Regions from separate parts of the Paenarthrobacter sp. 22069 genome, predicted to be linked through region 1. Evidence: riboswitches for the same ligand, from Rfam matches in the RefSeq annotation. Region 1 holds a riboswitch; the other holds the start of a gene.
The links. Region 1 has a riboswitch for glycine ahead of cycA (D-serine/D-alanine/glycine transporter). Riboswitches for the same ligand answer to the same signal wherever they lie in the genome.
Positions count from the first base shown of each region.

Region 2: it holds a riboswitch for glycine, as region 1 does, so the genes downstream of both, ACTJK0_RS14125 (glycine dehydrogenase (aminomethyl-transferring)) here and cycA (D-serine/D-alanine/glycine transporter) in region 1, are expected to answer to the same signal.

Region 1 is NZ_JBQEQF010000036.1:5,127-27,296, reverse strand. Features, by position in the region: partial or broken gene ACTJK0_RS20275 (L-serine ammonia-lyase, iron-sulfur-dependent, subunit alpha) at 1-48, opposite strand, end outside; gene glyA (serine hydroxymethyltransferase) at 570-1,892, opposite strand; gene gcvH (glycine cleavage system protein GcvH) at 1,889-2,272, opposite strand; gene gcvT (glycine cleavage system aminomethyltransferase GcvT) at 2,307-3,443, opposite strand; gene gcvP (aminomethyl-transferring glycine dehydrogenase) at 3,453-6,317, opposite strand; glycine riboswitch at 6,466-6,565, opposite strand; glycine riboswitch at 6,854-6,951, shown strand; glycine riboswitch at 6,952-7,046, shown strand; gene cycA (D-serine/D-alanine/glycine transporter) at 7,097-8,632, shown strand; gene ACTJK0_RS20245 (hypothetical protein) at 8,805-9,605, shown strand; gene ACTJK0_RS20240 (LamB/YcsF family protein) at 9,589-10,338, shown strand; gene ACTJK0_RS20235 (HNH endonuclease) at 10,380-11,987, opposite strand; gene ACTJK0_RS20230 (DUF445 domain-containing protein) at 12,120-13,481, opposite strand; gene ACTJK0_RS20225 (glycerophosphodiester phosphodiesterase) at 13,531-14,430, shown strand; gene ACTJK0_RS20220 (CoA transferase) at 14,439-15,818, shown strand; gene ACTJK0_RS20215 (DoxX family protein) at 15,922-16,491, shown strand; gene ACTJK0_RS20210 (AzlC family ABC transporter permease) at 16,488-17,273, shown strand; gene ACTJK0_RS20205 (AzlD domain-containing protein) at 17,270-17,581, shown strand; gene ACTJK0_RS20200 (hypothetical protein) at 17,647-17,955, shown strand; gene ACTJK0_RS20195 (hypothetical protein) at 18,038-18,460, shown strand; gene ACTJK0_RS20190 (hypothetical protein) at 18,550-18,774, opposite strand; gene ACTJK0_RS20185 (TetR/AcrR family transcriptional regulator) at 18,871-19,533, opposite strand; gene ACTJK0_RS20180 (thiamine-binding protein) at 19,655-19,978, shown strand; gene ACTJK0_RS20175 (O-methyltransferase) at 20,039-20,728, shown strand; gene ACTJK0_RS20170 (hypothetical protein) at 20,845-21,873, shown strand; gene ACTJK0_RS20165 (PIG-L family deacetylase) at 21,867-22,170, shown strand, end outside.
Region 2 is NZ_JBQEQF010000016.1:30,524-36,478, reverse strand. Features, by position in the region: partial or broken gene ACTJK0_RS14125 (glycine dehydrogenase (aminomethyl-transferring)) at 1-1,450, opposite strand, end outside; glycine riboswitch at 1,628-1,725, opposite strand; gene ACTJK0_RS14120 (TetR/AcrR family transcriptional regulator) at 1,820-2,356, opposite strand; gene ACTJK0_RS14115 (MFS transporter) at 2,440-3,987, shown strand; gene ACTJK0_RS14110 (Dps family protein) at 4,065-4,544, opposite strand; gene ACTJK0_RS14105 (APC family permease) at 4,766-5,955, shown strand, end outside.

The sequences.
Region 1 (22,170 bases):
CGACGGCCCAATACCGATCGAAAAAAGATCAAAGACTCCGACTGCCATGACAATTCCTTACTAAAACAGTGGTTGGGGTGGAGCGGGCCGGGTTGGGTGCGCCTGGCCGGATTCCTCCGCGTGCCCGGGGCCCACGCCGTCCGGGTTCCCTGGCCGAGCTTGCGAGGTTAGGGGGACGGTGGGGAGCACGTCTCCGAAATCCGCCCAGTCGCCAACGCAGGTCACCACAGCGACGCGGCAGCAGGAAGCGATGCACCGGGCATAGGTTTGGCCGCCCAAGGGAAGTTCACGCACCTCGTCCGCCTACTTTCTCAGCCCGGGCCGCTGGCCAAGTCCTCGCACAACTGAAACCTCCGCACAAGGGGCCGGCGGAGCCGGACTTTTCGAAAGCCTGCGTCAAAGCGAGGAACGAGCAGCAGGCGTGAAAATGTCCGGTCCGCCGGTCCCGAAGGTCACAACGGAGCAGCACGCGTGAAAATGTCCGGTCCGCCGGTCCCGAAGGTAGCCACGGGGCGGCACATGGGAGATGCCGGTCCCGCCGGTCCCGAAGGTAACCACGGCCGAAACACTCAGGCGAGGTTCGCGATGCCCGGGTAGAGCGGGTGCGCCGAAGCCAGGGCCTCGACGCGGTGACGGAGCCCCGAAAGGTCGGCGTCGGCGTCGGCAATCAATGCCTCAGCGATGATGTCCGCAACCTCACGGAAGGCGTCCTCGCCGAAGCCGCGCGTCGCCAAGGCGGGGGTGCCGATGCGCAGGCCTGAGGTGACCATCGGCGGGCGGGGGTCGAAGGGGACGGCGTTGCGGTTGACGGTGATGTCGATCGCGGCGAGCCGGTCTTCGGCCTGCTGCCCATCGAGCTCGCAGTTACGCAGGTCAACGAGGACCAGGTGCACGTCGGTGCCGCCGGAGATGACGCTGATGCCCTTGGCGCTGACATCGGGCTGGACCAGGCGTTCGGCCAGGATCCGGGCGCCTGCAAGTACGCGCTCCTGACGCTCACGGAACTCTTCGGAGGCAGCGATCTTGAATGCCACGGCCTTGCCGGCGATGACGTGCTCCAGCGGCCCGCCCTGCTGGCCGGGGAACACGGCCGAGTTGATCTTCTTGGCGATGTCGGCGTCGTTGGTCAGGATGATTCCGCCGCGCGGACCGGCGAGGGTCTTGTGCGTGGTGGACGTGGTGACGTGCGCGTGCGGGACAGGAGACGGGTGCAGGCCCGCGGCCACCAAGCCGGCGAAGTGCGCCATGTCCACCATGAGGTAGGCGCCCACGGAATCAGCGATGCGGCGGAACTCGGCAAAGTCGAGCTGCCGGGCGTAGGCGGACCAGCCGGCAACGATCAGCTGCGGCTTGTGCTCCTGGGCCAGGCGCTCCACCTCGGCCATGTCCACGGTGTGGGTGTTCTCGCGGACGCCGTACGGCACCACGTTGTAGAGCTTCCCGGAGAAGTTGATCCGCATGCCGTGGGTCAGGTGGCCGCCGTGGGCCAGGTTGAGGCCCATGATGGTGTCGCCCGGCTTGATCAATGCGTGCATTACCGAGGCGTTGGCCTGCGCACCGGAGTGCGGCTGGACATTCGCGAACCCGGCGCCGAACAAGGCCTTCACCCGGTCGATGGCCAGCTGCTCGATCACGTCCACGTGCTCGCAGCCGCCGTAGTACCGCTTTCCGGGGTAGCCCTCGGCGTATTTGTTGGTCAGCACCGACCCCTGCGCCTGCATCACAGCCGCTGCCGTGTGGTTTTCGGAGGCGATCATTTCCAAGCCATCGCGCTGGCGGCCCAGTTCGTCGTCGATCTTCGCCGCAACTTCGGGGTCCAGGACGGACAGGTCGGCGTTCAGGCTGGGGGAGGCCACCTGCTCGAAGGCGCCCACTTCCACCGGGGCGCTCACAGCTCGCCGCCGTTCGCTGCTGCGTATTCCTCGGCCGACATAAGGGGGCCTTCCTCGGTCACGGCCACCTTGAAAAGCCAGCCCGCGCCGTAGGGGTCGCTGTTGATCAGGGCGGGGTCCGAGACCACGCCGTCATTGATCTCGATGACCTCACCGGATACCGGAGCGTAGAGGTCCGAGACAGACTTGGTGGACTCCACCTCGCCGCAGGTTTCGCCGGCCGTGAGGGTGGAGCCGACCTCGGGCAGGTCAACGTACACGATGTCGCCCAGAGCATCTGCAGCGACGGCGGAAATGCCGATCCCGGCAGGCCCGGAGCCGTCAACGGCAACCCATTCGTGCTCGGCGGAGTACTTCAGTTCAGAAACAACTTTGCTCATGATTCTTCCTTTACGTGTGGAAAATTTGGGGGATTTACTTTTGGCGCTTGTAGAACGGGAGGGCTACGACTTCGAAGCGCTCGGGCTTGCCGCGAAGGTCAACCTCCACGAATGTGCCGGGCTCGGCAAATTCGACCTCAACATAGGCCATGGCCACCGGGTAGCCGAGGGTGGGTGAGGGCTGACCGGAGGTTACTTCACCGACCAGGGTGCCGTCCTTGAGGACCGGGTAGTGGGCGCGGGCTGCGCGCCGGCCGGTGCCCTTGAGGCCCACCAGCTTCTGCCCAATGGTTGAACCGACTCCGGCAGCCTTGATGGCGGCCAGTGCTTCCTTGCCCACGAAATCGCTCTCCTTCGCCAGCGACACCACAGGACCCAGACCGGCCGCATAGGCGTTGACGTGGCGGGAGAGTTCGTTGCCGTAGAGCGGCATGCCTGCTTCCAGGCGCAGGGAGTCGCGCGCAGCGAGACCGGCGGGGATGAGCCCGTGGCCGGCGCCAACTTCCAGCAGCGCTTCCCACAGGCCGGCTGCATCCTCGTTGGGAACGTAGATTTCGAAGCCGTCCTCACCCGTGTAGCCAGTGCGGGCCACCAGCAGGTCCTGGCCGTTTATTTCCATCTCGACGGCGGCGTAGTACTTCAACTCCCGGACCAGTGCGTGCTGTTCGGCCGGGACCAGCTTCAGGAGGATCGCCTCGGAAATCGGTCCCTGCACGGCAATCAGCGAGGTCTCAGCCGAGGCGTCCTCCACCGTGACGTCGAAATTGGCGGAGCGCTCCAGGAGTTCCTTGGCCACAACCGCGGCGTTGCCGGCATTCGGCACCACCAGGTACTTGTCCACGCCCTCTTCTGGGGACGGCCTGCGGTACGAAATGAGGTCGTCGATGATGCCGCCGTCGGCGTCGCAAATCAGCGAGTACTTCGCCTTGCCCACCGCGACCGCGGATAGTTTGCCGGCCAGGGCGTAGTCCAGGAAAGCGGCTGCATCGGGGCCGGTCACCCAGACCTCTCCCATGTGGGAGAGATCGAACAGGCCGCCGGCGTTGCGGACGGCGTGGTGCTCGGCGAGCTCGGACTCGTACTTGAGCGGCATCTGCCAGCCGCCGAAGTCGGTGAAGGAGGCCCCGGCTTTCTTGTGCTGATCATAGAGCGCGGTGTAATTCTCGGTCATTGGAAGTCCTTAGTTCTCAAATTCAGAAAGCGGCGGGCAGGAACAGATCAGGTTGCGGTCGCCGGCGGCGCCGTCGATCCTGCCCACGGGCGGGAAGTACTTGTCCTGCCGCAGTGAGGGCACCGGGAAGGCGGCCTGCTCCCGCGGGTAGGCGCGGTCCCAATCGGAACTTACGACGGCGGCTGCCGTGTGGGGTGCGTTCCGCACCGGAGATGCCTCAAGGCTGAAGTCCCCGTTGGCCACCTGCTGGATCTCGCCATGAATGGTGATCATGGCGTCGATGAAGCGGTCGATCTCGGCGAGGTCCTCGGACTCGGTGGGCTCCACCATCAGCGTCCCGGCGACGGGGAAGGACAGGGTGGGGGCGTGGAAGCCGAAGTCGATCAGCCGCTTGGCCACGTCCTCGGCCGTGACACCGGTCCTGGCGGTCAGTTCGCGCAGGTCCAGGATGCACTCGTGCGCCACGAGGCCACCCTCGCCGGTGTAGAGGACGGGGAAGTACTCGTTCAGCCGGGACGCGACGTAGTTCGCGGCCAGCAGCGCGGACTTGGTGGCCTCGGTCAGGCCCTCGCCGCCCATCAGCTTCACGTAGGCCCAGGAAATCGGCAGCACACCGGCGGAGCCGAAGCGGGAGGCACTGATGGCCACACCATGGCCTGCCTCGTGCGCGGCCTTGTTCGCGTCGCCGGGCATGAACGGGGCCAGGTGCGCCTTGGCTGCCACCGGCCCGACGCCGGGACCGCCGCCGCCGTGCGGGATGCAGAAGGTCTTGTGCAGGTTCAGGTGGGACACGTCGCCGCCGAACTTGCCGGGCTGCGCCAGGCCCACGAGGGCATTCAGGTTGGCGCCGTCAACGTATACCTGCCCGCCCGCGGCGTGAACGGCATCGCACACCTCGCGCACGTCGGAATCGTACACACCGTGCGTTGAGGGGTAGGTGATCATGATGGCCGAGAGGACATCCTTGTTGGCCTCGATCTTCGCCGTCAGGTCATCGTGGTCGATGGTGCCGTCAGCAGCCGTGGCCACCACCACCACCTTCATGCCGGCCAGGACGGCCGAGGCGGCGTTGGTGCCGTGCGCGGACGCCGGGATCAGGCAGATGTTGCGCTGCTGCTCGCCCCGGGAGTGGTGGTAGCCGCGGATCGCCAGCAGGCCCGCGAGCTCACCCTGGGAGCCGGCGTTGGGCTGGATGGACACCTGGTCGTAGCCAGTGATCTCCGCGAGATCCGCTTCCAATCCAGCGATAAGTTCACGCCAGCCCTCGGTCTGGGAGTCCGGGGCGAACGGGTGGATGGAGGCAAACTCCGGCCAGGAAATGGCCTCCATCTCGGCGGTGGCGTTCAGCTTCATGGTGCAGGAGCCCAGCGGGATCATGGTGCGATCCAACGCCAGGTCCCGGTCAGAAAGCTTGCGGATGTAACGCAGCAGCTGGGTCTCGGACCGGTGCGTGTTGAACACCGGATGCTGCAGGTACGCGGACGTGCGCAGTACAGCTTGGGGCAGTTCGAAGCCCTGGGCGTCACCAACCGGACCGGCACCAAAGGCGACGGCGACGTCGGACAGTGTTGCCGCCGTCGTCGTCTCATCAACGGAGACGCCAACGGTGTCCTGGTCGATGAAGCGCAGGTTGATGCCGCGGGCTTCGGCTGCGGTGACCACCTTGGCGGCTTTGCCCGGCACGCGGACGGTGAGCGTGTCGAAGAAGGAGTCGGTGACCATTTCACGGCCCATGGACGTGAGTGCTGTTGCCAGCACCCTGGCCTTGTGGTGGGCGGTCTCGGCGATTGCCTTCAGCCCGTCGGGGCCGTGGTAAACCGCGTAGAAGGAGGACACGATGGCCAGGAGTGCCTGGGCGGTGCAGATGTTGGACGTGGCCTTCTCGCGGCGGATGTGCTGCTCACGGGTCTGCAGCGCCAGGCGGTACGCCGGTGTGCCCGCGTTGTCCTTGGAGACTCCGACGATCCTGCCCGGCAGGGTGCGCTCCATGCCCTTTTGGACGGCCATGTAGGCGGCGTGCGGCCCCCCAAAGAATAACGGCACGCCAAAACGCTGGGTGGAGCCGACGGCGATGTCCGCGCCCTGCTCGCCCGGAGGAGTAATCAGGGTCAGCGCCAGCAGATCGGCGGCAACGGTGACCAGCGCCCCCCGCTCCTTGGCTGCGGTGATGACACTGGACTGGTCCCAGACCCGGCCGGAAACCCCCGGCTGCTGCAGGACGACGCCGTTGATCTCACCTTCCGGCAGGCCCTTGGACAGGTCGGCCACCTCGACCTCGAAGCCGAGCGCCTCGGCGCGGCCCTGGACGATGGCGATGGTCTGGGGGAGGCAGTCGGCGTCGAGTACCGTCCGGCCGTCCTTGGCATTCCTGTCCTTGTTGGCACGGCGCATCAACAGCACGGCTTCGGCGACGGCGGTGGCCTCGTCCAGCAGCGACGCGTTGGCCACGGGGAGGGCCGTCAGGTCCTGGACCATGGTCTGGAAGTTCAGCAGCGCCTCGAGCCGGCCCTGCGAGATCTCCGGCTGGTAGGGGGTGTAGGCCGTGTACCAGGCAGGGGATTCCAGGATGTTGCGGCGGATCACCGGCGGAGTGACGGTGTCGTAGTAGCCCTGGCCGATCATCTGGACGGCAGTCTTGTTCCTGCCGGCGATCCGGCGCAGCTCGGCAAGGACTTCAACCTCGCTGAGGGCGTCCTGCAGGCGGAGTGCAGATTCCTGGCGGATGGAGGCGGGTACGGCAACGTCAACGAGGCCGTCCACGCTGTCATAGCCCACGGCTTTGAGCATGGTGTCGACGTCGGCCTGGCGGCGCGCGCCGATATGGCGGTCAACAAACGATGTTGGAAGCGATTGAATCGTCAAGAGGAACTCCAGTTCTGGCCGGCCTGGGGTGGCACGGCATGGGATGGGTTCCTCCCCGCTCTGTATTGGACCTGAGAGATTCCGCGTGGCCTGCTCTTGGCAGGGGGCCGCTTGCACCGTCGGTGAACCGGATTGACGCCCGGTTGCTTTCCAGAGTCGCCTCGCCATGACGGTACGTGGGCCTGAGAGATTCCTGGGGAGGATTTGCTCCTACGGCGCCTGCCCGGTGGATGCCGGGAGGACTCTCCCGTCACAGCTCGAAAGGCTTATTCAAATGTGGGTGATTCGGCTCACAAGGTATCGGGATTAGTGGCTTATGGCAAGTCGGTAGCTGCGCCGAGCACCGGAGCTGCAGCCCAAAGAATGCCAATAACCCGTCTTTTGCCGGGAGGCGTTTGACATTCGATCGTGACCGACGCCACACTGAACCCCGGGATTGGCGCCGCGGCGGCTGGCTCAACGTATCCGGAGCAGCCGACTGCCGGCGCCGTTCCCAGCGCACAAAAGCCGCAGCCCGGAAGGCAGCGGCGTCCAACTGAATACGCCTTTGACCTGCGGCGGGAGAGCCTGCCGGGTACATTTAGCAGGCGCCGTAGGAGCAAACCCTCCCCAGGAAACTCTCAGGCCCACGTACCGCCGCGGACAGGCAACTCTGGAAAGCAGCCGGGCATGATCCTGGCTCACCGACGGTGCAAGCGGCTTGGCTGCGGAAACTCTCAGGTCCACAACAGAGCGGGGAGGAACCAAATCTTTTGCGGCACCCAAATGCCGCTTTATCGATGGAGTTCCTCATGGCGATTCATCCCCCCACGTCCAACAGCGAACCCGCCCGCAACGGTGCGGGCGCGGCAGTCCGCAGCGAGCCCCCGCACCTGGAGCGGCAGCTCACCAACCGGCATATCCAGCTCATCGCCATCGGCGGGGCGATTGGTACCGGCCTCTTCATGGGCTCCGGCAAGACCATCTCCGCCGCCGGCCCCTCCGTGATCTTCGTATACATGATCATCGGCTTCATGCTCTTCTTCGTTATGCGGGCCATGGGCGAACTGCTGCTGAGCAACCTGAACTACAAGTCCTTCAGCGACTTCGCCGCCGACCTCCTGGGCCCGTGGGCGGGTTTCTTCACCGGCTGGACCTACTGGTTCTGCTGGGTCATCACCGGAATCGCGGACGTGATTGCAATCGCCGGCTACTCCCGGGAACTCTGGCCCGCCCTGCCGCTTTGGATTCCGGGCCTGGCCACCGTGGCCATCCTGCTGCTGCTGAACCTCGCCACCGTCAAAGCCTTCGGCGAGACCGAGTTCTGGTTCGCCCTGATCAAGATCGTCGCCATTGCCGCGCTGATCGTCGTGGGGCTCTTCATGATCTTCACCGGTTTCCAGAGCGACGCCGGAACGGCCAGCTTCACTAACCTGTGGAGCCATGGCGGGTTCTTCCCCAACGAATTCATGGGCTTCGTGGCCGGATTCCAGATCGCAGTGTTCGCCTTCGTAGGCATTGAACTGGTGGGCACCACCGCCGCCGAGGCCAAGAACCCCGAGCGCACGCTGCCCAGGGCCATCAACGCCATCCCCGTCCGCGTCCTGCTCTTCTACGTCGGCGCACTGATCATCCTGATGGCCGTCACCCCCTGGACGCAGTTCGCCGCAGGCCACAGCCCGTTCATCGGGATGTTCTCCCTGGCCGGACTCGGCGCCGCCGCCACCGTGGTCAACCTGGTGGTCCTGACCTCGGCCATGTCCTCAGCCAACTCCGGCATCTACTCCACCTCGCGCATGGTCTTCGGCCTTGCCCAGGAGGGTGACGCCCCGGGTATCTTCAGCCGCCTTTCCACGAGGAAGGTGCCCAGCAACGCACTGTTCCTCTCCTGCGTCCTGCTGCTCTCCGGCGTCGTCCTCATGTACGCAGGCCAGGACGTTGGCAAGGCGTTTGAAATGGTGACCACGGTGTCAGCCGTCTGCTTCGTCTTCGTCTGGTCGATCATCCTTGCCAGCTACATCTCCTTCCGCCGGCGCCGGCCGCACCTGCACGATGCGTCGAAGTTCAAGATGCCCGGCGGCATCCCCGCAGTATGGGTGGTCTACGCGTTCTTCGCCTTCGTCCTCTGGGCCCTGACCACCCAGCCGGACACGCTCATTGCCCTGCTGGTGACGCCTATCTGGTTCGTCGTCCTGGGTGTGGCGTGGGCCATCCTGCGCCGGCGCCCCGCACATCTGGCCCGCTTCGAGGTCTTCCGGGCTGAGCTTCGTGCTGACGAGGCTGCCGCCGGGCGCAGCGTTGGCCAAGCCCCGGGCGTGGCAGAGGAGGTCCAGCAGGCCAGGAAGTAACACCCGACGGCGGGTTGCGGCGCAGGCGTCCGGGTCCGGTTACCGTTCCTGCCGCCGCAGCCCGCCAGTCGCATCGTGCAGACCTAAAGTTCAGCATGCTTAGTGTTTATCCACATAGGATGGAAAAGCACGGCAGCCCAACCGCTGCAGGTCGATTTGAATGAAGGTGACCATGGCCCGGCGCAGCAACCCCGCAGTTCGCATCGCACAGGAAACCGCCCACAATGCAATGTTCGACGCCGAAGGCAAGCCCAAGCCCGGCGTCCACAACACGCTGCTGAGGGCAGTGCAGATCCAGCGGCCCCTGGTGGTTGCCTACATCCGCAGGCTCCAGAAGAGGCATCCCCGGGCCACCGCCGCCCAGTTGGCGGATATCGCAGAGCGTGACTACCTCCGGGCGGTGGCCGGCGGAGGCGCCCTGGTGGGTGCCACAGCCGTCGTTCCCGGAGTTGGAACGGTCGCCTCGCTGGGACTGTCCGCGGCCGCGACCGTCGGCTTCCTGGAAGCGACGGCACTCTACGCAACGTCATTGGCGGAACTCCACGGCATCCGCCTGACCAACCCGGAAAAGGCCGGGACCATGGTCATGGCCATCATGCTTGGCGAGGAGGGCACCGCCCTGCTGGGCACGCTCAGCGGCCAGTCATCGGGCGGTGCAACCACCACCTGGAGCAACGCGCTCTCCAAGTCGATGGTGGTGCCGGGGTTCGGCAGTGTCCGCAAGCGGATCCAGCAGGCCTTCCTCAGGAACCTGCTCAAGCGCCAGGGAACTGCGCTGTTCGGCAGGGCCCTCCCGTTCGGGATAGGTGCCGTTGTGGGCGGAGCCGGTAACCTCGTGATGGGCCGTGCGGTGGCCAAGAACGCCCGGGAGGCGTTCGGGCCAATGCCGGACACCATACCCGGGGAGCTGACTGCCGCCGCCGGCCCGGACAACCTGACGCTGGAAGGCAACACACTTGGATCTCAACGCTGACGTAGGGCAATCGTTCGGCTCCTGGACCGCCGGCGGCGACCCGGCAATGTTCCAGCTGGCAACCAGCGCCAACGTTGCTTGCGGCCTACATGCGGGAGATCCGGTCACCATGCTGGACAGCTGCAGGGCTGCTTACGAACTCGACGTCACCGTTGGCGCACACCTTGGCTACCGCGACCTGGCCGGCTACGGCCGCCGCAGGCTGGGGATGAGCTTCGACGAACTGTTCGGCGATGTGCTGTACCAACTGGGGGCGCTCGACGGCGTGGCCCACGCGGTGGGTGCCTCGGTGGACTTCGTGAAGCCGCACGGAGCGCTGTACGACACGGTGATCCACGATGCCGACCAGGCCTCCGCGGTGGTGGCGGCTATGAACGCCTATGATCCTGGACTTCCTGTCCTGGGCTTTCCCGGATCCGAGCTGTTGAAGCAGGCCAAGGAGGCCGGGCACCCGGTGTTCACCGAGGCTTTTGCGGACCGCGCGTACCTCGCAGACGGCAGCCTGCTCCCGCTTTCCGACGAACGCGCCGTGCTGCAGGACATTGACGCGGTCGTTGAACGGGCCGTCCGCCTGGCCACCCAGGGCGATGTCGTTGCTGTCGACGGGAGCGTAGTCAGTATTCGTCCCGATTCCCTGCGCCTCCTTAGCGGGACGCCGGCAGCTGTTGAGATGGCAGCGCGCGTGCGGGCCGGACTTGAGGCCGCCGGTGTGCAACTGGAGTCCTTCGCATAGGTCAATGCCGTTGGTGCTGCGGCGACCTCGGAAGGCTGGCCTCACGGTGCCAAGGCGAATGGCTCGGCGGCGAAGAACTCGGCCCAGAGGGGATCGTCGGCTGATAGATCGTTGATGTCCACGTATCTGTCATTGTCTGGTTCCCAGAGTGGGAGGACTTCGGGGCCGGCGTCTTCGCCATGGAAGCAGGCGGGCAGCGCAGCACTACTTACCGGGAGGATGCCTGGTGGCCAGTGGGTTGGTTCGGGGGTGGGGTGTTCGGGTTTGTGGTGCCGGCCGGTGGGTGAAGTCCAGCCGGGTGGCTCATTCGGGGTAGCGGCATCCGGGGTCCAGTGGCTGTTGTGTTTGAGCCGGTGATGTTTGGGGCAGAGCTGGGCCAGGTTGCTGATCCCGGTGCTTCCGCCGTGGTGCCAGGCGGTCCCATGATCGATGTCGTTGTCGGGGGTGTGGTTGCTGCAGCCGGGGAAGGTGCATTTCCGGTCGCGCATCCTGATCCATTGTTTTATGGTCTCTGGGAGCCGGTAGCGGGTGCGGCCGATCTCCAGGGGTGCACCGTCGCGGGGGTCGACCAGGACCCGGTAAAACGAATCCGCCCCGTCCGCAACCAGTTTCCGGGCCAAAGACGCCGGGATGGGACCGTAGCCGTCCAGTTCCGCTGGTTCATCCGTGAGGCCGAGCAGAGCGAACACCGGCACGGTCACCAACAGGTCGGCTCTGGGGATTGGGACTTTCCCGACTGCGGTGTCGCTTTCGCCTGCCGCTCCTGGTTCCCCGCTGCTGCCGGCACGGACGTCGTCCGCGTTGGTGGGATGCAGACTGGCTCCAAGCAGCAGGGATGCTGCGATGTCGGGGCGGAGTTGGGTGAGGGTGCGTGGCTCGTCGGGGCTTTGGAGTCCGCGTGCGGTGGCAGTGGTGCGGTTCCAGATCGCCGATGCGGTGTGTCCGGGCAGGTACAGCGTGAGCCAGGCCATGCCGTCCCGGTCGGGGGTGTATTCCATCCGCCTGTCAGCGACCCCTTTGGCATGGCGTTTTTCGATCGATTCCGGGTGGTGGCGTTCGCGCCAGGCACGGACCTTGGCCCTGAACCGGGACGGGACGAGGTCGCCAGGAGGTGCGCCGCGGGCCGGGCTGGGTGCGTCGGGGTCGAAGAAGCGCGCCACCAAACCCGCGGCGCCGGCAGGGGTGAGGCCCTCGGTTTCGTCCGCCACGATCTTCGCGTGCTGCCAGGACATTACGCCTGCGCCCAAGGCGTTCATGACGAGCGGCAGGGAACAGATCCTGCGGGACTGCTCCACCAACGCCCCTGCGGCCGCGGAACTGATGGTCAGGACCCCGGCGATCTCCTCCACAACGGACATCTGCGCGTAGGTGCGGTCCTGGATTGAGGCGTCCGGCGGGGTCATGGCCTGCTGCAGTCCAACGGCCTCGGCAGCGTCCTGTGCTTTCACCACGGAAAGTAGCGCTTCCAGCCGCTTCGCCACCTCCAGCCGTTCCAGCCGCAGTTCATACCGCCGCTGCAACACATCCACACCGGCACCAACAGCAGCGCCGGAAGCGAGGAAAGCGTCCTCTCTCTCCAGAGCATCAAGGGCAGCCACAGAGGCGCGGACGCCCTCCAACACCGCCCCAACACCGCTGCCCGTTCCCATACCCACATCATCCAGCCAGGGTCTGACATTTAGACCTGCCGCTGAACCTGTCGCCCCGGCCCCCGGTGGGTCGCTGTTCAGGCGCGGTGTCGCGCGGACCCAAGCCGCCGCCGTCGTAAACCGGAACTCAACTTAGCCGAAGAGCAGCTGCGCCACCGTGAAGATCGCCAGCCCGGCCAGGGAGCCCACCACGGTACCGTTGATGCGGATGAACTGCAGGTCTTTGCCCACCTGCAGTTCGATCTTCTGCGACGTTTCCTCGGCATCCCAGCGGGCCACGGTATCGGTGATCACTCCGGCGATGTCCGAACGGTAGGTCCGGACCAGATACCCGGCGGCGTCACCAATCCAGGCGTTGACCTTCCCGGCAAGTTCGGGATCGTCCACCAGCCGGGAGCCGAAATCGCGCACCGCTGCCTTGAACTTGATGGTCAGATCGCTGTCGGGATCGTCTACGGCGTTCAGCAGGGCGTTCTTGACGGTGCCCCAGGTGCGGGACGCCAGTTCGCGAACCTCGGGATCGCCCAGCACCTGGGCCTTGATGTCCTCGGCGCGCGCGATCATCGCGGGATCATGCTGAAGGTCCTGCGCAAGGTCGTTGAGGTATTTGTCGATTGATTGCCGGACCTGGTGGCGGGGGTCGGCCTGGACAGCCCGGACAAACTTCAGGATTTCGAGGTAGACCTTGTCGCTCACCAGTCCGTCCACAAACTGCGGCACCCAGGTGGGGGAGCGGTCGGCAACCAGGCGGGTGACGGTTTCGTGGTTGTCGTCCACCCAGTCCGCGGCGCGGTCCACCAGCAGGTCCACCAGCGTGTGATGGTGCCCGTCATGGAAGATCCGCTCGGCGAGCCTGCCCACCGGCGGTCCCCAGGGCGGCGTGAGCAGGTGCTTTCGGACCATGCCTTCGATGACGGCCTGGACGTCGTCGTCATTCAATACCTTGAAGGCACCGCGGATGACGGCGGCACCTTCCTTTGCCACCCTGTCGGCGCCGCCCGGCGCGGCCAGCCATTGGCCTGCGCGGCGGGCGATGTTGACGCTCGCCAGCTTGTCCTGCACCACCTGTTCGGAAAGGAAGTTGGTCTCCACGAATTCGCCCAGGGAGGCGCCGATCTGGTCCTTGCGCCGCGGAATGATGGCCGTGTGCGGGATCTTGATGCCCATGGGGTACTTGAACAGGGCCGTCACGGCGAACCAGTCGGCAAGCGCACCCACCATGCCGCCTTCGGCGGCGGCCCGCACGTACTGCAGCCACGGATAGTCCTTTTGCAGGGCGAATGCGAAGACAAAAATCACGGCCATCGCGATCAACAGGCTCAGCGCCAGCAGTTTCATTTTCCGCAGCGCTGCCGCCTTTTCGGCGTCACCGGAACCGGGCTGTTGGCGTACGACGGCGCCTTCCGTCCGTGTGCCCGGATCCACCTTTTGCGCGGCGCCGGCGGGTGCTTCCTGCGTGGTTGGCCCAGTAGTTGCCTCAGAGTTCACCTGCATGTGCCAAGCCTAGCCCCGAAGGCGGGGGCCGGTCGGCTACCGTGTGTCCATGACAACTGACGAGTCAGTGCCGCAGCGGCCGCTGGTCTTTGCCCACCGCGGCTCAAGCGGCGCCTATGCCGAACACACCCGCGCCGCCTACCTGCAGGCCCTGGCTGATGGTGCCGACGGCGTGGAATGCGACGTCCACCTGACCCGGGACCAGCACCTGGTCCTCCTCCACGACGCAAACCTGGACCGTACCTCGGATGGGACGGGACCGGTGGCGGAGCGGACGCTGCATGAGCTGCGCCAGCTGGACTTTTCGTCCTGGAAGGGCGTCCGGATCCCCGAAAGCTACGGAGCGCGGTCGGAACAGCTCCTTACCCTCCCGGAACTGCTGGACATCCTCCGCGGGGCCGGCCGGCCCGTGAAACTTGCCATCGAGCTCAAGCATCCCAGCCCGTACCAGCTGAAACTCGAGGACCGGGTGCTGGAGGTGCTCCGCAGCGAGGGCTGGGACCCGCAAAGCTCAACGGTGGACAACGTGGCGGTGAGCTTCATGAGCTTCAGCCCGGATTCGGTCCGCCACCTGCTCGGTACGGTCCCGCCCCAGTACATCTGCCAGTTGGTGGACGACCTCACCATCCACGAGATCCGCGGCGGACTGGGTCTGGGACCGATTACCGGCAGCGCCGTAGCCAACCTGATGAAAGCCACGCAGCTGGAAGGTGAACGGATCCTGGACGACCGGGAAGTGGGCATGGCCGGCCCCGGGATCGACTACGTCAGGGAGCGGCCGGCCACCGTCCGCCGCTGGCTGGAGTCTGGCCGCCGATTCAGGGTGTGGACCGTGGACGCGCCGGAGGACGTGGCCCTCTGCCAGGAGCTGGGGATCCACGAGATCACCACCAACGTGCCGGCCCGTGTGCTGGACCAGCTCCGCCTGGCCTCGCCGCAGGCAAAGTAGCGGCGGGCATGGAGGCCACCAGCCGGAGGCCCGGCCACTACTCGCCGCGCCGGTGGTGGGCCGGCCCGCTCGACGTCGAAGGCCTGGCCCTGTACTCCGTGGCTGCGCTGGCCGGCGCCCTGAACCGGTACACGGCGGTGCCTGGCCGGTTCAGCACCACCCCCGCCCTTGCTGGTGCAGCCTTTGATTCGTTCGGGCACCTGCGGATTTCCGGGCGCCGGCCGCAGGGTTTCGCGCCCCTCTCCGGCTTCCGGCGAACCCGCGACGGGTGGATCCGGCTCCACGCCAACTATCCGCACCATGAGCAGCGGCTCTTGCGGGCCCTGGGAGCCTCCTCGGCAGCAGGCGCGGAGGAGGCGCTGCGGTGCATGACCGCCCTGGACGCCGAAGCCACCATCCACAGCCAGGGTGGGATTGCCGCCGCCGTCCGGACACGAAGTGACTGGCTGGCCTCCGCCATGGGCCGGGCAGCCGGATCGGGCCCCTGGATCTCGCTGGAGTCTGCCGACGGAGCAACATCAGGCCTGGGGCTGCAGGAGCTTGCAGCTGAAGGAACTGCCGCTCCGGGCACCCGTGCCGGCGGGGGAACAGGGGATGGCCTGGGAACCGGGAATGGCCTGCCCCTCGACGGGCTGCGGGTCCTGGACCTGACCAGGGTGATCGCAGGACCCGTCGCCACCCGGCTGTTGGGCGCGCTGGGGGCCGACGTCCTGCGGATCGATCCTCCGCAATACCCCGAGATCGAAGACCAGTTCGTGGACACCGCATTCGGCAAGCGGAGTGTGGAGGCCGACCTCACCATCCCGGAGAACCAGGAACGGCTGAAACAACTCCTGGCCGCCGCGGACGTCGTGGTCATCGGCTACCGGCACGACGCGCTGGACCGGTTCGGGCTCAACCCGCGGGAACTGCTGGCGGCACGCCCGGGGCTGGTGGTGGTCACGCTCAACAGCTGGGGGAGCGCGGGGCCGTGGGGCCATCTAAGGGGTTTCGACAGCATCGTCCAGGCGGCCTGCGGAATCGCCCACCTCTACGGCAAGAAGAATGACGACGGCGGGTGGCACCCGGGTGCCCTTCCGGTCCAGGCGCTGGACCACGCCACCGGCTACGGCGTGGCCGCGGCTGCTGTCCGGCTCTTGGAGCTGCGGCGGCAGACAGGCACGGGCGGTGCGGGGCACCTCGCGCTTGCCCGGACCGCAGAAGAACTGTTTTCCCTGCCGCCAAACATGGAGAGCGCGGCAGAACTGCCACTGCCCGCCTATCCGTCAGTGTCCAGCAGCTACGGGGAGCTGCGTTATGTCGGGCCGCCCTTGATGGATGCGGGCGGGCCGCTGGATTATCCGTTCCCGCCACCGCCGTACGGAAGCTCGCAGCCCGCCTGGCTGTGACCGGCACCCGCAACAGCACTCCAGCCTGGGCAGGTTCCTTGCTGCCGCCCCTGGTTCCGACCACCGGTTCGGGACTCGGCTTTGGCTGTGGTTGAGTTGTTCCATGTCTTTTCCCTGGCCCGGCCCTGCTCCCGAGGGCCTGTCCATACACCGACTGTCCATTCACAGCCTGCCGCTTCAAGGCCTGTCCGCTGCGGCAATGGCGGCGCTCCTGCTGGCAAGTGCCGGCAAGCATTTCCGGGACCCCGGTTTCTACGGCGATGTCGTCCCGGGGTACCTGTGCCGCCGGGATCCTGAATCCGGCCAGGGCAACACGCGGCATGAAAGCAGCCAGCAGGACGACATCCGCCAGGACACCCCGGCCCAGCACCCCCTGGCCGTCCTGTCCCGTGATGAGTGGATCGCCGTAAGCGGCCTCCTGGAACTGGCCGCCGCCGTCGGAATCCTCCTCCCGCCTACCCGTAAACTGACCGCCACGGCCCTCACCGCCATGTTCACCGCGTTCCTTGCAGGACATGTCGACGCCCTTGTCAGGGCGTACGGTCCAGAGGGAACAGCCCTCCGACGGAAGATCCACACTGCCAGGCTCCCTCTCCAGGCCCCGCTGATCCTCTGGGCCTGGAACCTGCGCAAGCCGGCCCGGCCGGGACCTGGATCCGGAATCCGGGCATGAAGCTGTTGGCTTCGCCGGCCGTCCGGGTAGGCATTTCCATCAGCATCGCCACCGGCCTCTATGGTGTCTCCTTCGGAGCGCTCGCGGTGACCTCCGGGCTCAACTTCTGGCAGACCATGGCCCTGAGCCTGCTCCTGTTCAGCGGTGGTTCGCAGTTCGCGTTCATCGGCGTCGTGGCAGGTGGCGGTTCGGGCATCGCGGCGATGAGCGCCGCAACCCTGCTGGGCATGCGCAACGGCATCTACGGCATGCAGCTGAACGCACTGCTGCGGCCCACCGGCTGGCGGAAGTACGTCGGTGCGCAGCTGACCATCGACGAATCCACGGCCACCAGCACTGGCCAGACGGACCCCGATGAGCAGCGGCGCGGCTTCTGGACGGCCGGAGCAGGCGTCTACGTGCTGTGGAACCTGTTCACCGCGGTCGGCGCCCTCGCCGGAAGCGGGCTGGGCGACCCGAAGCAATGGGGGCTTGACGGGGCCGCCGTCGCCGCGTTCCTGGCTCTGCTCTGGCCCCGGCTCAAAGGCCGGGAACCAATTGCCATCGCCGTGGTGTGCGCCGTGGCCACGGTGGCCGCCGTTCCCTTCGTGCCCGCCGGCATACCCATCCTGGTGGCCGCACTGGTGGCCGCGCTCATGGGCTGGTTCAGTCATGGACGCCGCGACGAAGGACTCGAGCCGGACATCGAGCCGTATGGTGCTCACCAGTGCCAGGACGCCACCGAAGCGCGCCGGCCAGGAAGGCAGCGCACGGAAGGCCCGGATCCGGGGGAGGGCGTATGAGCCTGTGGATCTGGCTGCTGATCGCGTGCGCGCTTGCCTACGGGTGGAAGCTGGTGGGCTACTTCGTTCCCGCACGCTTCCTGGAGGACCCACGCACATCGCGCATCGCGGGCACCATGACAATAGGCCTGCTTGCTTCGCTGACAGTGGTGAATGCCGTGGTCTCGGGCCATGGGCTGGCCGCTGACGCCAGGCTTGGGGCGCTTGCTGCTGCCGCCATCGCGCTGATCCTGCGGGCTCCTTTCCTTGTGGTGGTCATTGCCGGTGCCGGCACGTCAGCGCTGCTGAGGATGCTGGGCTGGAACTGACGGTGCAGGACTTTACCCGATTGTAGTGACTGGCGTCACATGGTTGGGCGGGTCCCGGCGGTACTATGAAAAAGGCTTATGCAGTTGGCCGTGGCATTCGCATTGAAACGGCAACCATGGAAAATCAGCTGCATCCCGCGGGGGGCTTGACGGGGAGCCCACGGCACAAGAACGGGCGACGCCGCGCCGGCCTGCCAGCCAAACGCTTCTTCAAGCGTTTTTCAGGTCTCTCGGACGTACCCGAAGAGGATCTGGAGCTGCTCTCGACGAGGCTCCAGCAGGCACTCGACCTCGACCCGTCGTCGTCCGTTCCAGCCCTGCAGGCAATGGTGCGCCGGGAAATGCGTAAGCGGGGAGAAGCGGGCGACGCCTGACTGCCCGCCATTCCGGTCCCCGGATGTGGTGCACTGGAACAGAGGCCGCCACACGAGAGGCGGCCAGCAAGGAGGAATCGAGATGGACGAACAGTCACGGCCTGCCGCCCCGCACAGCGCCCGCGGCGACGGGGATTCAGGGGCGGGCGCTGCCCGTGAACAGGGTTCCGCGGTGCCTCCGGCAGAGCAGACAGGGAAGTTGCGCCCTGCTTACCTGGATCCGTCCGGCTCTGAGGCGACCAGGGAACTCCGGGACACGGCGCGGCGTCGCCGGGAGGCCGAGGAGAAACTCCAACAGCACCTGATGGAGGCGAAGGACCACGTCCCCAACGAGTTCCACGAGCATGGCGGTCATGGGCCTTCCGGGCACGGGCATTCTGTGCAGGGGGACCCCGAACATGGACATTCAGGGCAGGAGAAATCCCGGGCGGGTCTTGATGAATCGCGCCATCCTGGGGACGGCGAGCCTGAAGCCAACGGCCCTGATGGAGAACGGCGGGCCTGAAGAAGTAGGGCGGGCCTCAATAAGAACGGGGTGGGCCTGACGCGGGACAGGATGCTTACTGCCGGGAGTCAGGCCCAATGTTGTAGGGGTTACGCCACGCCGTGCGCGCTGCCGCCCGGGGAAAGGGCCCTGCGGCACGTTTCTTCCACGCCCATTTCGTACCAGACCTGCGCGCCGAATTCAGGTTCGGGAGTGTCGAGGTTCTGGAAGAGGGCGTCAAGCAGTTCGACGAGTTCCGCGGGGCTTAGCGTCGGCAGGATTTCTTCCGGGCCGCGGGGATCGTTCAAGTAGTGGAGAAGCTTTGAATGTGTCATCGCCGTGCAGCCGTTGAACGGGGGAATGGCACCAATGGATTCATGGGTCGCTCCAGCTGGAAGTACTGAGGCTGGCTGCCTAACCCCGCTCTGAGTTTATTGCACGTGGTGTGTGCCGACAATGGTGCCGCCCGGAAGACCTGCCGCGGCGGGGGCAGGGACGGGGACAAGCGCAGGAAGCGGGCGCGACGGGCGGACCGTCCGGATGGCGTCCTCCACCAGCGCCAGCGGCCGACGCCAGGCATCCGAGCCCGGTTCCATGGTGTCCACCACGCCGATCAGCATCGCGAGCAGACGGAACATGTCCGTCATGGTGATGTCGGTGCGCAGGCTTCCCTGGCCCTGCCCCCGCGCCAGCAGGATACTGATCGACTCCATCAGCGAGCCGGTGATTCCGGTGAGCAGCTCACGCCGTCCGGCCACGGCGCACAGAAGGTTGGCGTCGTCGCTTGCGGCTGCCATCAGGGTCTCGAGGACACGGAGCAGTCCGGCAGCGGCATCGATGTCGGCCAGGGCGCCGTCCATGACCGGGTCCACGGTGAGCCGGAGTTGCCGGTTGAGCGCTGCCAGGACCAGTTCTTCCTTGTCCGCGAAGTTGCGGAAGAGCGTCGCGGGGCCCACGCCGGCCGTGGTGGCGATGGTCTGGAGGGGTACTTCCGGGCCGAACTCGCGGAAACACTGGCGCGCCGCCGTGATGATTTTGTCCACGTTCCGCGCTGCGTCTGCGCGGAGGGGTTTTCGGGCGACTGCGAGGCTCATGCCCAAAAGGGTAGCAATGGAGCCTTCCGCCGCCATGGTTACTCCGTGGTAGGGGCTTATGTGACGGCTGACAGTCGTTTCCGGCCCCCGGCCGCAGGGAACAGCGTGGGAGACTTGGGGAATGTTGCTTGCATTTTCTGTTGCTCCGTCAGGTGTCCCCAGCGAAGGCTCCAGGCCCAACGATGCCTCAGTGCACGACGCCGTTGCCGCCGCCGTGAAAGTCGTCCGGGAGTCGGGGCTGCCCAACCAGACGGATTCCATGTTCACCACTATTGAAGGCGAATGGGACGAAGTGTTCGACGTCGTAAAGCGCGCCACCGAGGCCGTGGGACGCTACGGCAGCCGGGTTTCGCTGGTGATCAAGGCCGACATCAGGCCAGGCTACAGCGGTGAACTGACGGCCAAGTTGGACCGGCTGGAAAACGCCCTGGCACAGGAGCCCTAAGCCTGCCGGGAGGGGCGCAAATGTCTGGACCGCCGGTTGGTTGCGTGCCAAACTGTGCCCATGTTCGAGCACAAGCCGCGTCCGGAATGGATTGCCGCGGAGGAGTTCTTGTCCCGGACCGTGGTGCACCCGGATGCGGCGGTCCAGCAGGCCATCCACAGCGCAGCGGAAGCGGGAATGCCCGCTATCGAGGTGGCGCCTAATGCGGGGAAACTCCTGAAGCTTCTGGTTCAGCTGACCGGAGCCCGCCGCGTCCTGGAGATCGGGACGCTGGCGGGCTACAGCACCATTTGGATGGGCCGCGGGCTTCCGCATAACGGCACGCTGGTCACCTGCGAATACCTGCCGCAGCATGCCGAGGTGGCCTGGGCGAACATTGACGCCGCCGGCCTGGGCGAGAGGGTGGAGATCCGGCTGGGCCCGGCGCTGGACACCCTGGCTGCCCTTGAGGAGGAGGAGCGGGAGCCCTTCGACTTCATCTTCATCGACGCCGACAAGCAAAACAACAGCCGCTACCTTGACTGGGCCGTGAAGCTGGGCAGGCCGGGTGCCACCGTGGTGCTGGACAACACCATCTGGGAAGGTGCCGTCCTGGACCCGGATATGGACCCCGTCAACGCCCAGGGGATCATCGATGCGCTCAAGCTTATGGGCGAACACCCGCGCCTGGACGCCACCGTCATCCAGACCGTCGGTTCCAAAGGCTGGGACGGTTTTGCCCTGGCCCGCATCCTTCCCGATAAACACTAAGTAAGCTGTGTAGATGCGTCCGGTGTCCGGCCGGGCATTGTGGATGGAGGACTTTCTTGCCAGCGGCCCCTGCCCCCGCACTCCTCGACTCCACATCCACAGCACTCTCGCCGTGGATGCCCTTCCTCGAATCCGTGGCCGCTGCAGCCGGTGACGTTCCTGCCCTGCTGGCCCTGGCCCCTGAGGCCGGACGGACCTGGCCACATCCCGGTGACGGGCAAACCGTGGTCCTGTGGGAGCTCCTGGCGTCAGTCGCCGCCATCGACGTGGCCGCCGCCCGCGTGCTGGAGCCGCACCTCGACGCCGTTGCCATCCTCGCCCAGGCAGCCCGGGAATTCCCTGCCGATACGACCTTGCCGTTTGATGCCGCGAACACCTCATGGGGCGTGTTCGCGGCTGAGGCACCGGGCGCCAGGCTGGAAGCCCGGTCTGCCGGGGCCGGCACCCTCCTCAGCGGGTCCAAACCCTGGTGCTCCCTGGCTGCCCAGCTTGACTGCGCTGTCATCACCGCCCACACGGACGACGGCGGCAGGGCAGCTTTCGCTGTTGATCTGCGTCATCCCGGGGTGGCGTGTGAGGAGCCGGCATGGATCGCGCGGGGGCTGCGGGAAATACCCAGTGGAACTGTCCACTTCGACCAGGTGCCGGCGACGCTGCTGGGCGGCACTGGCTGGTACCACGGCCGGCCAGGCTTCGCGTGGGGCGGCATGGGCGTTGCTGCGTGCTGGCTGGGCGGAGCAGTGGGCGTCGCGAGGGATTTCCGGACCGGTCTGCTGGCAGGTGCCGGCGCCGGGCGGGAGCCCGACCAGGTGGCACTCGCTGCACTTGGCGAGGCGGACCGCACGCTCACCGCTTCCCTGCAGTACCTCGCGCGCACCGCGGGACGCATCGACGACGGTTCCCTCGGCAGCGGGGCAGGCCAAAGTACCTGGAGCGAGGCCCAGCGCATACGCGGGACCGTTGCTGCCGCCGTCGAACGTGTCCTGCACCTGGTGGGCTCCAACCGGGGCCCGGGCCCGCTCGCCTTCGACGAGCCCTACGCCAAGAGGATGGCCGACCTGGCGCTGTATGTCCGGCAGCATCACGGCGCACGCGACGACGCCCAACTGGGCCGGCTCACCCTGAAGGGGGACTGCCCATGGTGACGTTCTCGCACACAGACCAGGGCACCGGCGCGCCAGCCTGGGACGCTGCCGGTCTCGGAGCAGCGCCGGAGTTGCCACTTGACGCCGCCGAACTCGCGGGAATGCGCTTCGTGGTCCTGGCCGCGCATCCCGACGACGAAACACTTGGCGCCGGCGGCCTTATGGCGTCGCTGGCGGCGCTCGGAGCCCAGGTGGAAGTAGTGCTCTGCACCGCGGGGGAGGGGTCCCATCCCGACTCGCCGACCACCACCCCGGACCAACTCGCACAGGCCCGGCTGACAGAGTTTGCCGAGGCCC
Region 2 (5,955 bases), on a different contig from region 1:
AGCGCAGCAGCTGGGTCTCTGACCGGTGCGTGTTGAACACCGGGTGCTGCAGGTAGTCGGAGGAACGCTCGACGGCCGCCTCCAGGGCAAAGCCGTCCCCGTCGGCGACATGGGCGCCGAAGAGGTCGGCAACCTGGGCGACGATGGCCGCCGTCGTGGTTTCATCCAGGGAGATGCCCACCGTGTCGCCGTCGATGTGCCGCAGGTTGATGCCGCGCGCCTCGGCGTCGGCAATGGTGGCGGCTGCGCGTCCGGGGACCCGCACGGTCAGGGTGTCGAAGAAGCTCTGGTGCAGGACGTCCACGCCGGCATCGGCAAGCGAGGCTGCCAGGGTGCGCGCGTGGCCGTGCACCGTTCCGGCGATCGCCTTCAATCCATCGGGTCCGTGGTACACCGCGTACATGGAGGCGACGATGGCCAGGAGTGCCTGGGCGGTGCAGATGTTGGACGTGGCCTTCTCGCGGCGGATGTGCTGCTCACGGGTCTGCAGCGCCAGGCGGTAGGCCGGGACGCCGGCGTCGTCCTTGGACACGCCCACCAGGCGGCCGGGCAGTGAACGTTCCAGGCCCTTGCGGACGGCCATGTAGGCGGCGTGCGGGCCGCCGAAGAACAGGGGAACACCGAAGCGCTGGGCGGAGCCGACGGCGATGTCCGCACCCTGCTCGCCCGGAGGAGTAATCAGGGTCAGGGCCAGCAGGTCGGCGGCAACGGTGACCAGCGCGCCGCGGTCCTTGGCGGCGGCGATGACACCGGACTGGTCCCAGACGCGTCCGGAGGCGCCGGGCTGCTGCAGGACGATGCCGTTTATGTCACCTTCCGGCAGGCCCTTGGACAGGTCGGCCACCTCAACCTCGAAGCCGAGCGCCTCGGCGCGGCCCTGGACGATGGCGATGGTCTGGGGCAGCACATCGCTGTCCAGGACCGTCTTGCCGTCGGCGGCGGGTTTGGCCTTGTTGGCGCGGCGCATCAACAGCACGGCCTCGGCGACGGCCGTGGCCTCGTCCAGCAGCGACGCGTTGGCGATGGGCAGGCCCACCAGGTCCTGGACCATGGTCTGGAAGTTCAGCAGCGCCTCGAGCCGGCCCTGCGAGATCTCCGGCTGGTAGGGCGTGTAGGCCGTGTACCAGGCAGGGGATTCCAGGATGTTGCGGCGGATCACCGGCGGAGTAACGGTGTCGTAATAGCCCTGGCCGATCATCTGGACGGCGGTCTTGTTCTTCGCAGCCAGTTTGCGGAGCTCGGTGAGGACTTCCACTTCGCTGAGGGCGTCCTGCAGGCGGAGGGCGGTCTCCTGGCGGATGACCTTGGGTACTGCGGTGTCCACCAGGTTGTCGACAGTGTCGTAGCCCACGGCTTTGAGCATGGTGTCGACGTCGGCCTGGCGCCGCGCGCCGATATGGCGGTCTACGAAGGTGGTGGAGGCTGGGGAAACCGACACAAGGAACTCCATTTACTCAGGCGGCGCAGGGTACGCCACAGCTATTCGGGTTCCTCCCCGCTCTGTATTGGACCTGAGAGTTTCCGCGTCCCCTGCCTGGGCAGGACCCGCTTGCACCGTCGGTGAGCACAACAGCCTTTGGCCCCTCTCTGGGAGGAAGGATGACTGCCTGCTGCTTTCCAGAGGCGCCTCGCCGCGGCGGTACAGGGGCCTGCGAGATTCCTGGGGAGGATTTGCTCCTACGGCGCCTGCCTGTACTTCCGGCAGAACTCTCCCGCCGCAGATCAAAGGCTATTAAGTTGTGGGTTTATGACGGCCGGCGACAGCCCTCACAACTTTCCATTGTCCTACGGGGCAGGCCTTCCCGGCAAATGCCGCAGCCTACCTGCGGAGCCGTTCCAGCGCGGCCAGCAGTTCCCCGACATCGGCCGCCCCTCCCCCCTCCGGCGCGGGCGCTACGGACAGCATGGCGTTGAAATACAGCCCGTCACCCATGTAGAGGACGGCCTTGGCCAGGCCCGGCCCCACGTCGGCCGCGATCTCATCCAGCCAGCGCTGCTGGATGGCCGCGAAACGGCGGCGCGTCTCTTCGTGCGCCACTTCGGCGAGTCGGGTGGCAGCCACGATGGCGCGGTCCAGGGGGGTGTCGGCCCAGACGGAAGAACGGATGAAGTATGCCGCAGCGCCTTCGCTGGCCGAGGCCATGGCATCGGCGTCGGCCGTGGCCAGCCCTTCCAGCCGGTCAAGCAGCACGGCGATGAGCGCTTCCTTGTTCGGAAAGTGGTACAGGAGGCCACCCTTCGACACCCCGGCCTTTCGCGCCACGGCGTCGAGGGTCGCAGCCCGCTCCCCCACTTCGATCAGCAGGGACTCGAAGGCGTCAAGGACCGCGTCACGGGCTACAGGCTTTCGGGGCATGCCTCCCATCATGCCCGGCTTACCGCAGGAACGCGGAATATCGGCAGTTTCAAACTATACCGTCTGGACGGTATAGTTATCGCATGACGACGACCGCACCCACTCCCCCGGCGGCTACCGCCGCGCGTTCCCGGCGGCGCGATTGGGCCGCCTTGGGGCTGCTGATGTTTCCGGTACTGCTGGTGGCAGTGGACAACACGGCCCTGACTTTCGCCCTGCCGGCCATTGCCCGCGCCCTGGACCCGTCCGGCGTGCAGCTGCTGTGGATCATCGACGCCTACCCGCTGGTGCTGGCCGGGCTGCTTGTATCCATGGGAAGCCTGGGCGATCGGATCGGGCGGCGGAGGCTGTTGATCATTGGCAGCCTGGGCTTCGCCGCGCTTTCAGCCGCGACGGCCTTTGCACCCACGCCCGAGTGGCTGATTGCCGGCCGGGCAGCCCTGGGATTCTTTGGTGCCATGCTGATGCCGTCCACGCTGTCGCTGATCCGGAACATCTTCCCGGAGCCCAACCGCAGGCGGCTTGCGGTTGCCATCTGGGCCGCTGGATTCTCGGGCGGCGCGGCCCTGGGGCCGATCTTCGGCGGATGGCTGGTGGAGCACTTCTGGTGGGGTGCCGTGTTCCTGGTGGCAGTCCCCCTCATGCTCCCCCTGCTGGCGGGTGGACCGGCCCTCATTCCGGAATCGAAGGACCCGGCCCCGGGGAGGGTGGATGTTCCCAGCATCCTGCTCTCCATGCTGGTCATGGTTCCCGTGGTCTACGGCATCAAGGCGGTGGCCACGGAAGGTCCCGGCGCAGCCGGGATAGGCAGCATCCTCTTCGGCCTGGCCATGGGCGTCGCGTTTGTCCGTCGCCAGCACCGGCTGGAGCACCCCCTGCTTGACATGTCACTGTTCCGGAACAAAGTGTTCAGCATGGCCATCAGCGCCAACATCCTCGCCCTGTTCTCCTTCAACGGCTTCATCCTGTTCCTGGCCCAGCATCTCCAGCTGCTGGAAGGGATGACCCCGTCCGCGGCCGGCGTCGCCATGATTCCGGCACTGGCGGCCACGGTGGTCTCCGGATTGATCGTGGTTCCCCTGGTTCGCAAGGTGCGTCCCGGGGCAGTGGTGGCGGCAGGGCTCGCTTTCAGCGCGGCGGGCTACAGCATGGTGACGTTCGGGAACCACGACGGCGGGCCCTCGCTGCTGCTGGCGGCCCTGCTGGTCCTGGCGCTGGGTGTGGGTACGGCGGAAACAATCTCCAACGACCTCATCCTCGGCTCAGCGCCACCGGAGAAATCCGGGGCGGCTGCAGCGATCTCGGAAACGGGCTATGAGGTGGGATCCCTGTTGGGGACGGCGGTGCTCGGTTCCATCCTGACGGCCTCCTACCAGCAGAACCTGCGGCTGCCGGCAGGGGTGGACGGAATACTGCCGGGTCCCGGCCTGCACAACGCCAGGGAAACGCTGGCCGGGGCGGTTGAAGCAGCAGCCAGCCTTCCCGCTCCGCTGGCACAGCTCACCAGGGACGCCGCGGCCGCCGCCTTCGACTCCGGCGTCCACATCACTGCGGCGATTGCGCTGGTCCTGATGGCGGCGGCGGCAGTCCTGGCCGCCGTCGTCCTTCGCAGGGTGCCGAAAGCGTCCTAGGGGCGGGCACGAAAAAGGCGCCCCTTGCAGGGGATCCCCCTGCAAAGGGCGCCAAGCCAATGGCGGGTGGCGGCCGGCTACTTGGAGTCGGCGGCGGTTACCTTCGCGGTCGGCTTCATGTTTTCCGCCTGCACCATCCAGGCGAACTGCTCCAGCCGGGCAATGAACTCGTGCAGCAGGTCAGCCGACGTGGGGTCTTCCTCATCCACTTCGTCATGGACTTTACGCATGGTGCCTACGGCGGCCTCCATGGCGGCGACAATCCGTTCAATGGCGTCCGTGGTGCTGATCAGCCCGTCGGGGAACTGGGCCAGGCTGGTGGTTTCAGCGACGGTGGAGCTGCGGCCGTCGGGAAGAGCGTGCAGGGCGCGCATGCGTTCGGCTGTATCGTCCGCGAACTGGCGGGCGGCGTCGACGATCTCATCAAGCTGCAGGTGAAGGTCGCGGAAGTTGGTGCCCACGATGTTCCAGTGCGCCTGCTTGCCCTGTACGTGGAGCTCGATCAGGTCAGCAAGTACGGCCTGCAGGTTGTTGGTCAGTGTCGGTGAAGCTTTCATGCGTCCTCCTCTGGTGGTCCAATAAGGCAGACGCTACCAGCGATGGATGCGGTGGCGGCAGGGTCTCCGCCAATTTCTCAGTGAGCTTACTAATTTTGAAAATGAGTCATAAACGAATGTGATTCATATTTCATCTTGCATCCGCCGCCCGGCACCCCCATACTAAATGAACGCCATTCATATAGTGACCTCCGTCTCACAGCCTTCCAGAAAGTGGTGCCATGACAGAGACAATCCGCACCAGTACGGCCAAACCCGGTCCGCACGCCCACGCCCCCTCCCCGGACGGCGTCAGCGCCAAGGGACTCAAGGGCGGGCAGCTCGGGCTCCTCGCCGTCGTCGTCCTGGGCATTTCAACTATCGCCCCCGCCTATACCCTCACCAGCGCACTGGGACCCACCGTCAACGAAGCCGGTCTCCAGCTGCCCGTCATCTTCCTGATCGGGTTCATTCCGATGATCCTGGTTTCGCTCGCCTACCGGGAGCTCAACGCTGACTCCCCGGACAGCGGAACCACCTTCACGTGGGTAACCAAAGCCTTTGGACCCTGGATCGGCTGGATGGGCGGTTGGGGCCTGCTGGCCGCCAACATCATCGTACTGTCCAACCTGGCCGGCGTCGCCGTCGACTTCTTCTACCTCTTCCTGTCGCAGCTCACCGGCTCCGCCGAACTGGCTGACCTGGCGGACAACAAAGCCCTGAACGTCGTGACCTGCTTCGTCTTCGTGGCGCTGGCCGTTTGGGTCAGCTACCGCGGCCTGCACACCACCAAGCTGGTGCAGTACAGCCTGGTGGGCTTCCAACTGCTGGTGCTGGGCCTGTTCGTCGCCATGGCCTTCGCCAACTGGTCCAGCTCCGAAACGGCCATCCCGTTCAGCTGGGACTGGTTCGATGTCACCAAGATCGAGACCTTCGGCCAGATCGCGGCCGGCATCTCGCTGTCCATCTTCGTGTACTGGGGCTGGGACGTCTGCCTCACCGTCAACGAGGAAACGGCCAATGGCAAGAAGACCGCCGGAGTGGCCGGCACCCTGACCGCCGTCATCGTCCTGGCCATCTACCTCCTGGTGAGCATCGCCACCATGATGTTCGCCGGCGTCGGCGATACCGGCAACGGCCTGAACAACGCGGAAAACCACGAGAACATCTTCACGGCGCTGGCCTCACCCATCATGGGGCCGTTCGCGATCCTGATGTCCCTCGCCGTACTCTCCAGCTCCGCCGCATCGCTGCAGTCCACCTTCATGTCACCGTCCCGAAGCCTCCTGGCCATGGCACACTACGGCGCCCTGCCGGAGCCGTTCAGCCGGATCAGCAAGAAGTTCTCGACGCCGGGCTTCGCCACCATCGCCGCCGGCGTGATGTCCGCGGGGTTCTACGCGGTGATGCACGTGGTCAGCGAAAACGTCCT